3 regions of the Comamonas sp. lk genome follow, and region 1 is predicted to be linked to each of the others. Evidence: predicted binding sites of a transcription regulator. Region 1 holds the regulator's gene; each other region holds the start of a gene.
The links. Region 1 encodes FNR, which switches genes on or off when oxygen is low (the NO sensors DNR and NnrR bind a similar motif). Its sites were predicted from a motif close to TTGATNNNNATCAA; they were not measured.
Positions count from the first base shown of each region.

Region 1 (4,470 bases):
AGTGCAGCACTTGCGACGGGCCGCCGTCAGTACGGCGGTCGGCCTTGCTGCCAGTGACCGCACTGCAAGGCGCAGCACACATGACAAGACAATGGGACCCACCCACGAGTCCCATGATCAAAGCAGTCCAGAGCAGCGAAATCAACATGCCCTAGATGATCCTGGAAAAACGCGCACGGTTTCGGTCTGCCTGCAAATACCGATCAAACAGCATGGCAACTCCGCGCACAAAGAACCAGCCCAGCGGCGTGACCTTGAAGCCTTCGTCGCTGAGCACCAGCAGCCCGTTGGCCTGCATTTCCTTCAAAGCCTGCAGCTCTGGCGCGAAATACTCCTGAAAGTTCAGCAGCCAGGCCTGCTCCATGGGCTCAAACAGCACCTCGCCCTGGCACATGATGGACATGATGACGGCCCGGCGCAGCATGTCATCACGCGAAAGCGCCAGTCCACGAACCACAGGCAACGTACCTGCATCCAGCGCATCGTAATACTCCTCCAGGGTTTTGGCGTTCTGGCTGTAGCTCGCCCCCACCTTGCCGATGGCCGACACACCCAGCGCAATCAGATCGCAATCGGGTTGCGTGCTATAGCCTTGGAAGTTGCGGTGCAAGCGCCCCTGGCGCTTGGCAATCGCCAGGGAATCATCGGGCAGGGCAAAGTGATCCATGCCCACATAGACATAACCCCCGTCCATAAAGGCATCAATGGCTCCCGAGAGCATATTGAGCTTGTCCTGGCCCATGGGTAAATCCGCAGACTCGATGCGCCGCTGGGGCTTGAACCGCTCGGGCAGGTGGGCATAGGCATACAGGGCGATGCGATCCGGGCGCAGTTCGTTGACCTGGGCCAGCGTGCGCGCAAACGACTGCGGGGTTTGCTTGGGCAGACCGTAAATCAGGTCCACATTGATGGAGGCAAAGCCCAGTTCGCGCGCCTTTTGCACCAGGGCAAAAACCTGCTCGGCAGGTTGTTCACGGTGCACGGCTTTCTGTACCGCGGGGTCGAAATCCTGAACCCCGAAGCTCAGGCGATTGAAGCCCAGCTCCTTGAGCACGGCCAGGCGCTCATTCGTCACGGTGCGCGGATCTACTTCTATCGAGTACTCCCCACCCGCTTCGAGCTTGAAATGCTCACGCATCAAGTCCATAAGCCGGGCCAGTTCGGCATCGGAAAAAAACGTGGGCGTGCCGCCGCCCAGATGCAGCTGGCTGACCGCCTGTCCCTTGCCGCAGTGCTCGGTATGCAAGGCCACTTCACGCGCCAGATAGTCAAGATACTGGGCCGCTTTCTCGTGGTGCTTGGTCACGATCTTGTTGCAGGCACAGTAGTAGCACAGCGACTCGCAAAATGGCACATGCACATACAGCGAAAGCGGCAGCGCCCTCGCTGCGCAGTGGGTCTTGCGTTGCTGGAGCGCCAGGATGTAGTCCTCGGTGCCGAAAGCCTCTACAAAACGGTCGGCTGTTGGAAATGATGTGTAGCGTGGTCCAGGAACATCAAATCGACTCAGTAGCTCGGGCGTAACAGCGGTCATAACGTGAATGTCAGGATGCGCTCACATTGGCGGATGACAGCTTGTTTCCTGATGGGCAGGATTTCTGGCAACTGCAACCGCAATGAACTCGCACACATTGATTGAAGGAATGATTGCAATGTGCCCCAAGCCAAACACATCAGCCTTGATGGATATCAAGAAATGCCAAGGCAACAGCTGCGACAATTTGATCCATCTCATCACTCACCAAGAGGTCACAGATAGTCCAGGCCCACCGGCTTGCACCATCCCTGCTTACCCATGAATCTTCAGACCATCAAAGCAAGCTGCTCCAACTGCAATCTGCGCGAACTGTGCATGCCCATGGGCCTGGACGATGAACAGATGGAGCGTATTGATGAGATCGTGGCGACACGCCGCAAAGTCAAACGCGGTGGTCTGCTGTTTCGCAATGGCGAAGGTTTCACTTCGCTGTATGCCATTCGCACCGGCTTTTTCAAGACCTGCGTCGCCACCGAGGACGGCCGCGATCAGGTGACCGGCTTTCAGATGGCGGGCGAGATCATAGGCCTTGACGGCATCGTCAACGACCACCACACCTGCGACGCGGTGGCACTGGAAGATGCCGAGGTCTGCGTGATGCCGTTTGACAAGCTCGAGCAGCTCTCGCGCGAAGTCACCGCCTTGCAAAATCATGTGCACAAAGTCATGAGCCGCGAGATTGTGCGCGAGCACGGTGTGATGCTGCTGCTGGGCAGCATGCGCGCCGAAGAGCGGTTGGCCGCCTTTGTGCTCAATCTGGTGCAGCGCCTGTCTGCCCGCGGTTTTTCCAAGTCGGAGCTGGTGTTACGAATGACCCGCGAGGAAATCGGCAGCTATCTGGGCCTCAAGCTGGAAACCGTGAGCCGCACCTTCTCCAAGTTTGCCGAAGAAGGCATTGTGGAAGTCAAGCAACGCCATCTGCGCATTCTGGATACGGAGGCGCTCAAGCGCATCGTCAACAGCCAGCAGTGCCACGACTAAGGCACGCCCCACTTCACAATCAAAAAGCCCGCGTCGATGGACGCGGGCTTTCTTCATGGGGCGGCTTACTCAACCAGCGGCTCGGAAGCCATGCCGTGATTGAGCTCCTGCGCGGAGCGCGAAAGCAAGCAGGTGATGTAGCTTGACAACAGGGTCACGCCCCAGAACACAAAGAACGCCAGCGTGCAGACAGCGTTGCGCGACCAGCCCACAGGGCCGATATCGCCGGGATCGACAAAGGCAAAAACTACCATCTCCAGGATTGCCGCCGCCAGAAAAGCCGGCCAGGCAATCCACTTCCAGCGTTGAGCGAGCATGCTGCGTCTCCTTGGGCTGTGTCATCGGTGCAAAACATTTTGCACAAACAGCCATGGAATGCGCCCCCGCAAACCCTTGGATTGCCGCAAACAGCGGGCAAGCCTAGGCAGGTGAAACCCGAATTACTATTTATTTAATAGCTATCAACGCTTCATACATATGGGCTACAGATCGAAAATGCTTTGAATTCACCGAAAAACAAGCATTTAGCGGTCCGTGGGGTGGTCCTTGGCCGGAGTAGCGGCGTGATTGCGGCCCGTCACGGCAGGCGCCAGACTTTTTTGCGACTCTTCCAGGCGCTTGTTGATCTCGATACCGTGCTGGTAGTAATCCGGGTCAATGACGGGATCGGGCGCACTGATGGCGATATAGGCCGTCACAAAGCCGGCCACCACCACGATGGCCGGTCCGGCAACAACCAGCCAGACATGAGGAAACTTCCACCAGGGCTTGCCGTCTTCGGCGTGAACCGGCTTGGCAGCGCGCCCGGCAGGGGCAGAAACAGGACTAGAAGACATGGCAAAACCTCTTTGATCAATCTGCCGCAAGCGCCTGCGAGGCGGCTGCGGCATTCATATTGTTAACGCGGCACCAGAAACACGGCTTTTTCAGACGTGCGCCCTGCACCAGCGGTCACGGCATCCACATTGAAGTACACGGTATGCGAGCCCGGCGCTGCCGATCCATAGGGAATCTGCAGACCCACGGGCACGCCGCGTGTCTCCGCCGGCCCGACCACAACCTCATCTTCAAGCACCACCTCCAGGCCATCCAGTCCCGTGGCCGTGATGCGATAGCGCTGCTCCTGCTCGGTGGCATTCATGATCTGCAAGCGGTAGACATTCTCCAGCTTGCCGCCGGCCACAATGCGCGACAGCGAGGCACGGTCGCGAATCACATTGAGCTTGAGCGGCTCGCGCATGATCAGGCTGCCTATCATGGCCGCGCTCAGACCCAGCAACACCACCGTGTAGATCAGCACCCGCGGCCGGAATACTCTGCGGATGATCTGCGCCTGCTTCCAGGCCCTGGCGATGGCATTTTGCGTGCTCATGCGTATCAGTCCGCGCGCATAGCCCATCTTGTCCATCACGGAGTTGCAGGCATCGATGCACAGCCCGCAACCAATGCACTCGTATTGCAGACCGTTACGGATATCGATACCCACGGGGCAGACCTGTACGCACAGCTTGCAGTCAATGCAGTCGCCCAAGCCCTGGGCCTTGGCGTCCACCTGCTTGGTGCGGGGCGCGCGCGGCTCGCCGCGCTGACCGTCGTAGCTGACGATCATGGTGTCCTTATCGAACATGGCGCTCTGAAAGCGGGCGTAGGGGCACATGTATTTGCAGACCTGCTCGCGCATATAGCCCGCATTGCCATAGGTAGCAAAACCGTAGAACAGCACCCAGAAGATCTGCCAGTTGCCTTGCAGCTCAAGCAGCTGCGAACCCAGCTCACGAATGGGCACGAAAAAGCCCACAAAGGTAAAGCCGGTCCACAGGGAAACGGCAATCCACAGAAACTGCTTGAGTGACTTCTTCCAGATTTTCTCGAAAGTCCAGCCGCTCTTGTCTATGCGCATGCGGGCGCTGCGGTCGCCTTCGACCTTGCGCTCTATCCACATGAAGATTTCG
Region 1 covers NZ_UOOB01000001.1:2,244,075-2,248,544, reverse strand. The annotation lists gene EAO39_RS10345 (sulfite exporter TauE/SafE family protein) at 1-148, opposite strand, end outside; gene hemN (oxygen-independent coproporphyrinogen III oxidase) at 152-1,534, opposite strand; gene fnr (fumarate/nitrate reduction transcriptional regulator Fnr) at 1,796-2,518, shown strand; gene EAO39_RS10330 (hypothetical protein) at 2,584-2,835, opposite strand; gene EAO39_RS10325 (FixH family protein) at 3,043-3,354, opposite strand; gene ccoG (cytochrome c oxidase accessory protein CcoG) at 3,417-4,470, opposite strand, start outside.

Region 2 (4,470 bases), 970 kb from region 1:
CTCCAACGACGTGGCCATGCAGGTCGTGGGCGTGGGTTATGTGATTGGCGTGATCCAGGATTCCACCGAAACCGCGTTGAACTCCTCCACCGACGTGCTGTTCACGGCCGCTGCCAGCCGCGCTGCCCAACGCAAGCTGGGACAGGCCGTTCCGCAACTCTGATTTTCATAGCTACCAGCGCTTGCGCTATCTAGGAAAAAGGCCTGTTTGATCACAGGCCTTTTTTGTTTTCAGAGCACGGCCCCGGCCTCGATGGTGATGCGGCGCTCGCACTGGGCGGCAATCGCCCTGTCGTGGGTGACCATGATCAACGTGGTGCCGCGCTCGCGGTTCAGGGCCAGCATCAACTCCATGATGGTCTGGCCGGTGGCAAAGTCCAGGCTGCCCGTGGGCTCGTCGGCCAGCAGCACGGCGGGCTCCACCACAAAAGCACGCGCCAGGGCCACGCGCTGCTGCTCTCCGCCCGAGAGCAGCTTGGGGTAATGCGCCAGGCGCTGCCCCAGGCCCACACGCTCCAGCATCTGCGTGGCGCGGGCACGGGCATCGCGTGCACCACTGAGCTCCAGCGGCAGCATCACGTTCTCCAGCGCCGTCAGGTTGCCCAGCAGCTGAAAGCTCTGGAACACAAAGCCTATCTTCTGCGCCCGCACCGCCGCTCTCTGGTCTTCGCTGAGCGCAAACAAATCCTGGCCCTGCAAACGCACCGCTCCCCGGCTAGGGGTATCGAGTCCGGCCAGAATGGCCATCAAGGTGCTCTTGCCCGAGCCCGAGGCCCCCACAATGGCCACGGTTTCACGCTCGACAAAGCGCAGATTGATATCGCGCAAAATGTCCAGCGTACCGGTCGAGTCGGTGACCGATTTGAATACCTGTTCAACAGAGATCAAAGGAATGGCAAGAGTTTCTGACATGAAGCAATTTGAAACGTTGGAATCCACACAACACGGTGACCGCAGGCGACGCCGCCACTGTATCGCCCTGGCTTTGGCACTGGGTGTTTTCGGTGCCAGCGCCAGCGCGCATGCGGCGGCCACCCACCATAGCCCAAACCCCAAACCCGCAAGCGGCGGCCCGATTCTGGTGCTGGGCGATTCGCTGAGTGCCGAATATGGGCTCACGCGCGGCAAAGGCTGGGTGGGCTTGCTGCAGCAGCGGGTTCAGGCGGAAAAACCGGCATACAGTGTGATCAATGCCAGCATCAGCGGCGAGACCACGGCCGGTGGCAAATCGCGGCTGCCGGCACTGCTGGAGCAGCACCGGCCCTCGATCGTGATTCTGGAGCTGGGCGGCAACGATGCTTTGCGCGGCCTGGCGCTGCAAAGCACGCAGAGCAATCTGCAGGCCATGGTGCAGGCGTCCAAGCAGGCCAAGGCGCAGGTGCTGCTGGTGGGCATGCAGGTGCCGCCCAACTACGGCGCCACCTATACCGAGCAGTTTGCCGCCCTGTTCGAGAACCTGGCCAAGCAGGAAAAGCTGCCTCTCGTGCCTTTTCTGCTGGCCGGCATAGGCGATGCGGCAGATGCCGAGCAGTGGTTTCAAAGCGACCGCATTCACCCCAATGCCAAAGCCCAGCCGCAGATGCTGAGCAATGTCTGGCCCAAGCTCAAGCCCTTGCTGAAATAGAGCTGGGCAAATCACGGCGGTGAGACTCAATCGCCAGCTCAATCACCGCCGCCGTCACTTCCCCCGCCAGCATCGCCCGAATCACTGCATTGGTCGGAGTCGGCGCTTGCGCTGTCGCAGCCCTTATCGCTGTGCTTATCGTTGTTGAAATAGCTGTCGCCAAATACATCGCTGCCATCGTCGCGGCTGTATGACGCAGTCATGGAAAAATGGGAGCCGTCACTCCTGCCAAGGCCGGCACCCACACCGTTGCCTGCTCGGGGAGTGAAAAGCTGGGTGATCCAGTTCCAAAAGTCCATTGCTGCCCCCCTTTTATCAGCGATCAGCGATCAGCGGTCTGCGGTCTGCGGTCTGCTCCACGTACACGCTGGCCCGGTACGCATGCCAGCTGGCACAGCCTAGCACCGGCCCCACCACCAGCAAGCCCGCGCCATACAGCAGCAAGGAGACGCTCACCAGCAGCGTGATCATGCCCACCCACAGCAGCATCACGCCCATATTGAGCCCCACCACGCGCATGCTGGTGATGCAGGCGGTCAGCGCATCCGTGTCTCTGTCCAGAATGGTGGGTAAAGACACCACGGTGAACGCATACACCAGGGCCGCAAACACGGCGCCCACGGCAAGGTAGATCAGCAGGAATTCCCAGTTTTCGCGGCGCAGCACGGTTTGCAAAATACTGGCGGTAGTGGGCATGCCGGTATCGAAGGAGATGGCAAACACCACCATGGCGGCGCGGCCCCAGAGCATTTCCAGCACCATCAGCACCATGACCAGCATGCCCATGCTTTGCAGATGACCACTCCAGCAGTCCAGCGACGCTCCCAGCTCGGGCACTTCGCCCTGCTCCAGGCGGCGGCTGATCTCATACAGGCCCATGGCCAGAAACGGCCCGACCAGCAGACAGCCGCTGGCCATGGACATCAGGTATTCGGGGCTGGCTTTGAACACCCAGCCCAGCAGCAGCGCCATGGCCCAGAAGCACAGGCCGTAGAACAAGGCAATCCAGGGCGCGCGCAACACATCGCGTACGCCCCAGGCCAACCATTGCCAGGGCTGGGCCCAGCGCAGGCGGCGCACCAGCAGCGGCGGCGGATCGGCCGGGGTTTCGGAAACAGGGGGCGCTTGCATGCGGGGTCTCCTGGTTGCCAGCGCGTTCGGCGAACGCTGCCTGCACCGAACTTACCCCCGGCTTCAAAGCCCAGACACTGCGGAAAGCCCTCGGCCCTGCCCGGTGGTTTCACTATGAATTGATGAGCTGGTTGCGCTTCATGCAGCTTGATATTCGTCAACCAGCCCTGTCAACTGCACACGCTGCATGCGCAAGCCGCTATCAATTTCGCGCTGATCCAGACAGCATCAACCCAATGCGATTTGCAAGGCCTGGGCCAGATCGGCTTGCAGATCGCCGGCATCCTCCAGGCCGATGGCAAAGCGCACCACTGTGCCCAGTTCGATTTGCGGTGTGGCGCAATGGCGCATGCTGGGCAGTTCATAAGGCATGACCAGGCTCACCGGGCCGCCCCAGCTGTAGCCGATCTTGAAAAGGCGCAGGCTGTCGCAAAACAGGTCCACCGCCTCCTGGCCAAAGCGCGCATCGATCACCACGCTGAACAGGCCTGCGGCCACGCCTTGCGGGTGCTGGGCGCTGGTGCATAGCTGCTTCCACTGCGCATGGCCGGGGGCGCCTTCCAGCGCCGGGTGCAAAACCTGCACCACCGCAGTTTGCCGGCCCAGCCACTGTGCCAACTGGCGGGCTGCATGGTCCTGGGCGTGGTAGCGCAGACCGATGCTGGGCAGGCTGCGCAACACGGCTTCAGCATCGTTACCGCTTACGCCCAGACCCATGCGCATATGGGCCAGCTTGATGCGCATATGTAGCGGCTGGTTGCGGGTGACGATGCTGCCCATGAGCACATCGCCACCGCCGCTGGGGTATTTGGTCAGCGCGTGCGCGGTCACATCCACGCCCAGGCTGCCGCCATCGCCGAGCAAATCAAAAGGCTTGAAGGCCAGGCCCGCGCCCCAGGTGTTGTCCAGCACCGTGGTCACGCCACGCGCGCGGCACAGGCGTACCTGCTCGATCAGATCCGGAAATTCCATGGTCACCGAACCCGGGGCTTCCAGCCAGACCAGCGCCGTGGCCGGCGTGATCTTGGCCGCCAGATCGGCCGCATTCATGGGATCGTAGTACTGGTGGCGAATGCCGTAATGGGCTAGCTCACCTTCGGCCAGCGATTTATTGGGGCCGTAAGCGTTATCGGGCAGCAGCACCTCGTCACCGGTCTTGAGCAGCGCCAGCGATACCGTGGCAATGGCAGCCAGCCCGCTGGGCACCAGCAGACATTGCAGCCCGCCTTCCAGCGTGGCCAGTCGCTCTTCCAGCGTATAAGTGGTGGGCGTGCCATGCAAGCCGTAGGTATAGCTGCTCTTGTCCAGCCAGCGGCGCTCGCGCATGGCCTGCACATTCTCGAAAAATACGGTGGAAGCCTTGTGTACCGGCGGCTGCGGACCTGAAAAATCCTGCGGAGCCTGGTAGGGGTGGTGGATCAAATGGGTGGACAGCTTGGGGTCGGCTTGGGTCATGCTGGCATCTTATCGACTCTGGCAGGTGCCAAAGCCGCCGAAATGACCGCCAGGGATAGCCAAACAGAGGGCCAGACACAAAAAAGCCAGAGGGCTTGCGCGCTCTGGCTGGACGGGCGAGCGCCAATCGACTGCGGCGATCAGCCCACCGTCAGATTGTTGTTCACATTGCCCACGCCCTTGACGGCCTTGGCCAGCTCGCCGGCGCGGGTCTTGAGTGCTTCGCTGGGCACGGTGCCGCTCAGCGTGACCACGCCGCT
Region 2 covers NZ_UOOB01000001.1:3,209,827-3,214,296, forward strand. The annotation lists gene sstT (serine/threonine transporter SstT) at 1-163, shown strand, start outside; gene EAO39_RS14540 (ATP-binding cassette domain-containing protein) at 232-912, opposite strand; gene EAO39_RS14545 (arylesterase) at 911-1,624, shown strand; gene EAO39_RS14550 (hypothetical protein) at 1,663-1,923, opposite strand; gene EAO39_RS14555 (DUF2189 domain-containing protein) at 1,940-2,755, opposite strand; gene EAO39_RS14560 (PLP-dependent transferase) at 2,984-4,210, opposite strand; gene EAO39_RS14565 (BON domain-containing protein) at 4,351-4,470, opposite strand, start outside.
Region 2: EAO39_RS14555 (DUF2189 domain-containing protein) is a predicted target of FNR. The motif match lies at 2,903-2,916, and genes of this name have one in related genera.

Region 3 (4,470 bases), 1.5 Mb from region 1:
AGGCCGACCCCAATGCCGTGTATGCGGGCAGCGTCCCCTATCTGCTGCTGACCGGCAACCTGGTCGCCGGCTGGCAGCTGGGCCGCTCGGTGCTGGTAGCCCAGGAGCTGTTGCAAAAGGGACAGGAAACCGCGTTCATGCAGGCGAAACTGACAACCGCCCGCTTCTATGCCGAGCACATTCTGAGCCGCGTGGCCGGTCAGGCCGATGCAGTGCTGAACGGCGCTGCCAGCGTGATGGCCCTGCCCATGGACGCGTTCTGATTCGGTTCGGAAGTGACTATTGAATTGAGAGCTGCTTGCGTAATACAGATAAGCGCTTCAGCTCGTATTTACATAAAAAATAACGAAGGAGACGTACATGTCCAAACTACCTGCCACTTTGCAAAAGCTGGCCTTGCCCGTCATTGGTTCGCCGCTGTTCATCATCAGCAATCCCAAGCTGGTGATCGAACAATGCAAGGCCGGTATCGTCGGCTCCATGCCTTCGCTCAATGCCCGTCCGGCCGAGCTGCTGGAAGACTGGCTGGCCGAGATCACCGAAACCCTGGCTGCCTGGGACAGAGCGCATCCCGACCAGCCTTCGGCCCCGTTTGCCATCAACCAGATCGTGCACAAGAGCAATGACCGCCTGGAGCACGATATGCAGATCTGCGCCAAGTACAAGGTGCCCATCATCATCACCAGCCTGGGTGCGCGCGAGGATGTGAACCAGGCTGTGCATAGCTGGGGCGGCGTGGTGCTGCATGACATCATCAACAACAAGTTTGCCCACAAGGCCATAGAGAAGGGCGCTGACGGCCTGATCGCCGTGGCGGCCGGTGCCGGCGGCCACGCCGGCGTGAAAAGCCCGTTTGCCCTGGTGCAGGAAATCCGTCAGTGGTTTGACGGCCCGCTGGCCCTGTCCGGCTCCATCGCCTCGGGCAATGCCATTCTGGCGGCCCAGGCCATGGGGGCAGACTTTGCCTATATCGGTTCGGCCTTTATCGCCACCGATGAAGCGCGTGCCACCGAGGCCTACAAAGAGGCGATTGTGGCTGGCGATTCCGATGACGTGGTCTACAGCAATCTGTTCACCGGCGTGCATGGCAACTACCTGGCCCCATCGATTCGCGCCGCCGGGCTTGATCCGGACAATCTGCCCGAATCCGACCCCAGCAAAATGAATTTTGGCGGTGGCGCACAAAAAGCCTGGAAGGACATCTGGGGCTGCGGCCAGGGCATTGGCGCGGTGGACAAGGTCACGCCCACAGCCGAACTGGTGGCGCGTCTGAAGCGCGAGTACGCGGCAGCGCGTTCACGCCTGCTGGGCTGATTGCCAAGTCGAGTTTTCTTTTCCCTGTCTTATGCGGCGCCTTTGGCGCCGTTTTTTTATCCTGCAGCCAACTCAATCAAGGGAAAACCATTGCGATTTTGACTTGCATCAATCGCAATCAAGACATTCACTGGAAGGTAATGGCCGGCTGCCATGATGAGGATCAAATAAGGAGTAAGATTTCTTCAATTTTCAGGAATTACTGAAAATTAAATAATGAAACATTTGCCACCCCCTACACAAGCTTCTTTGGCCGACAGCATTCGCCGCCCCGGTGCGGGCGCGCTGCTGCAATTGCTGGCCAGCATGCTCTGGCTGCCGCAGGCGGGCTTGCTGGCCTGGGCGGTGCAGAAAATGGCCGATGGCCAAGGGCTGGAGGCTTTGTGGCCCATAGCCGCAGGCGTGTTGCTGCTGGGTTTGTTGCGCGCCTGGTGTGATGGACGGGGCGGCTTGCTGGCCAATCTGGCGGCCCGCCAGCAACTTTCGGCTCTGCGTGCGCAGGTGGTGCATGCGCTGACCCAGGCATCGCCCATGGACAAGGCCCGTGTCAGCTCGGGCCAGGCGGCCAGCGCCGTGGCCGAACAGGCCGAGACCATTGTTCCCTGGCTGGCCCGTTACCAGAGCGCCATGTGGCGCGTGCGCCTGCTACCCGTGTTGATTGTGGTTGCCGTGCTCAGCCAGTCATGGGTTGCCGCTCTTATCTTGATAGTGGCTGCACCGCTGATTCCGTTGTTCATGGCGATTGTGGGTTGGCGCGCCCAGGCCGCCAGCGAAGAGCAGATGGTGCAACTGGGCCAGATGAATGCTTTTCTGCTGGATCGCCTGCGTGGTTTGAGCACCTTGCGTGCTCTGGCCGCTGTCGATGTCACGGCCCGGCGCCTGCGCGCCCATGCCGAAGATTTGCGCAGCCGCACCTTGCGCGTGCTGCGTATTGCCTTTCTTTCGTCTGCTGTGCTGGAGCTGTTCTCGGCCCTGGGCGTGGCCATGGTGGCGGTCTACATCGGTTTTCATTTGTTGGGCATGCTGCCGTTTGGCGCCTGGGGCCAGCAGTTGACGCTGGGCCAGGCCCTATTTGTGCTGCTGCTGGCGCCGGCATTTTTCGAGCCGCTGCGCGAGCTCTCTGCCGTCTGGCATGACCGTGCAGCCGGCGAAGCCGCGTTGAAAACCCTGCAGCAGCTGCAGCAACAGGCCAGCCGCATCGTAGGTGCGGAATCGCTTCAAAATAATGAGCTGCCAGCGCAATCCATCGCTGCGCATGTAGCCGTTTTCGACCTGAAAGTGCAGGCGCCGGGGGCCGAGACTCGGCTTGATCGACTGCACCTGGAAATCCGCCCTGGCGAGCATGTGGCCTTGTGCAGCCCCAGCGGCAGCGGCAAATCGGTCTTGCTGGCCCAACTGGCCGGGCTGGTGCCTGTACAGCAGGGCGAAATCCGCATCGATGGTCAACGGCTGGACGAGAGCAGCGCTGCGGCTTTGCGCGCCCGCATGGCCTGGATCAGTCAGCAGCCCCATGTATTTGCCGGCTCGGTGCAACGCAACGTGGCCCTGGGCCGCAACCATGTGACAGCCCAGCAGGTAGAAGCTGCCACACAGCAGGCCGCGCTGGGTGCCGTGCTGCAGTCGCGCCCGGGCATGAGTCTGGGTGAGGGCGGGGCAGGCCTGTCGGGAGGTGAGGTCGTGCGCCTGGCGCTGGCCCGTCTGGCCGTCAACACCCAGGCGGGCTTGCTGCTGGCCGATGAGCCTACCGCCCATCTGGACCCTGAAACTGCAGCCCAGGTCAGCGAGGCGCTGATACGCATCGCCAAGGGGCGCACGTTGATTGTGGCCACCCATGATACGCAGCTGGCTGCCCGCATGGACCGCATTGTTCAGCTGCCGCTGCAGGGCGAGTCCTGCCAAGCCCCGGATACCGAGGTGAGCGCATGAAGACCCGGCCTTCTTTGCTGACCCAGCTGGCTGCCGTTGCCAGCCTGGCACCGCGCAAGCTCTGGTTGGGCGGTGCGGCACTGGCGGCGTTGACCGTGCTGATGGGCATGGCGCTGCTGGGCCTGTCGGGCTGGTTCATCACGGCCACCGCGCTGGCCGGTTTGCTGTCGGCCACGGCCTTGATGTTTGATGTCTTCATGCCTTCAGCCGGTATTCGCCTGCTGGCCGTGGGCCGGACCGGCGCACGCTATGCCGAGCGACTGGTCACCCACGATGCCACGCTGGCCGTGTTGGCCGCCGTGCGGGAGAAGCTGTTTCGCCACTGGTCGCAGCCGCATGCGGCCCGCCAGCTGCTGCAGCGGCCCGCGCGTTTGCTGCAGCGGTTGACGGCCGATGTCGATGCGCTCGACAGCCTTTATCTGCGCCTGCTGGTTCCCGCTCTGTCTGCGCTGGCGGCGGCGTTTTTTATCGCCATTGCCTACGGCGTGATGCGCTGGTGGCTGGGCTTGCTGGTGTTTGCCTGGCTGTTGCTGGCCGGCTGGGGGATTGCGCTGTGGCAGGGCATGACCAGCCGCAAGGCGGCCGTGCGCCGCGCCATGGCCTTGGAAACCCTGCGCAGCCAGACCGTGGATCTGGTGGCCGGGCAGACCGATTTGCTCATGGCCGGACAGCTGCCGCAGCAGGCCGCCGCCGTGCTGCGCAGCGATGCGCGCGGAGCGCAGGCCGATGCCGGGCTTTATTACACAGAAGCACGTGCAACCCAGGCCTATGGCGCGGTATCTGCTATCACTTTAAGTGCTTCGGTGTTGCTGATGGGGGCCTTGGTGCAAGGCCGCTACATCGGTGCGGCCGTGGCAGCTTTGGGTATTTTGCTGGCCTTGTCGGCCATGGAGCCGTTTGCCGCCTTGCGTCGTGGTGCGACCGAGGCCGGGCGCAGCTGGCTGGCCTTGCGCCGCCTGGGGCCGGCACTGGCACGGCCAGCTGTCGAGGCAGAGCTACTGTTGCCGCTTCCTGCGGCAGGCTGGGCTGCGCAGTTGCAGGGCGTGATGGTGAACCGTCTGGGTCCGGTGGATTTGCAGATTGCCCAGGGCGAACGCGTGGCCGTGATTGGCAGCAGCGGTGCGGGCAAGAGCACGCTGCTGATGGCCCTGGCCGGTGAGTTGCAGATGATTGGCGGCCAGCTGGCGGCACAGCGCTGCAGCTGGATGACGCAAAGAACCGAGCTGTTCC
Region 3 covers NZ_UOOB01000001.1:3,761,502-3,765,971, reverse strand. The annotation lists gene EAO39_RS17195 (acyl-CoA dehydrogenase) at 1-263, shown strand, start outside; gene EAO39_RS17190 (nitronate monooxygenase family protein) at 361-1,314, shown strand; gene cydD (thiol reductant ABC exporter subunit CydD) at 1,531-3,240, shown strand; gene EAO39_RS17180 (ATP-binding cassette domain-containing protein) at 3,237-4,470, shown strand, end outside.
Region 3: cydD (thiol reductant ABC exporter subunit CydD) is a predicted target of FNR. The motif match lies at 1,413-1,426, and genes of this name have one in related genera.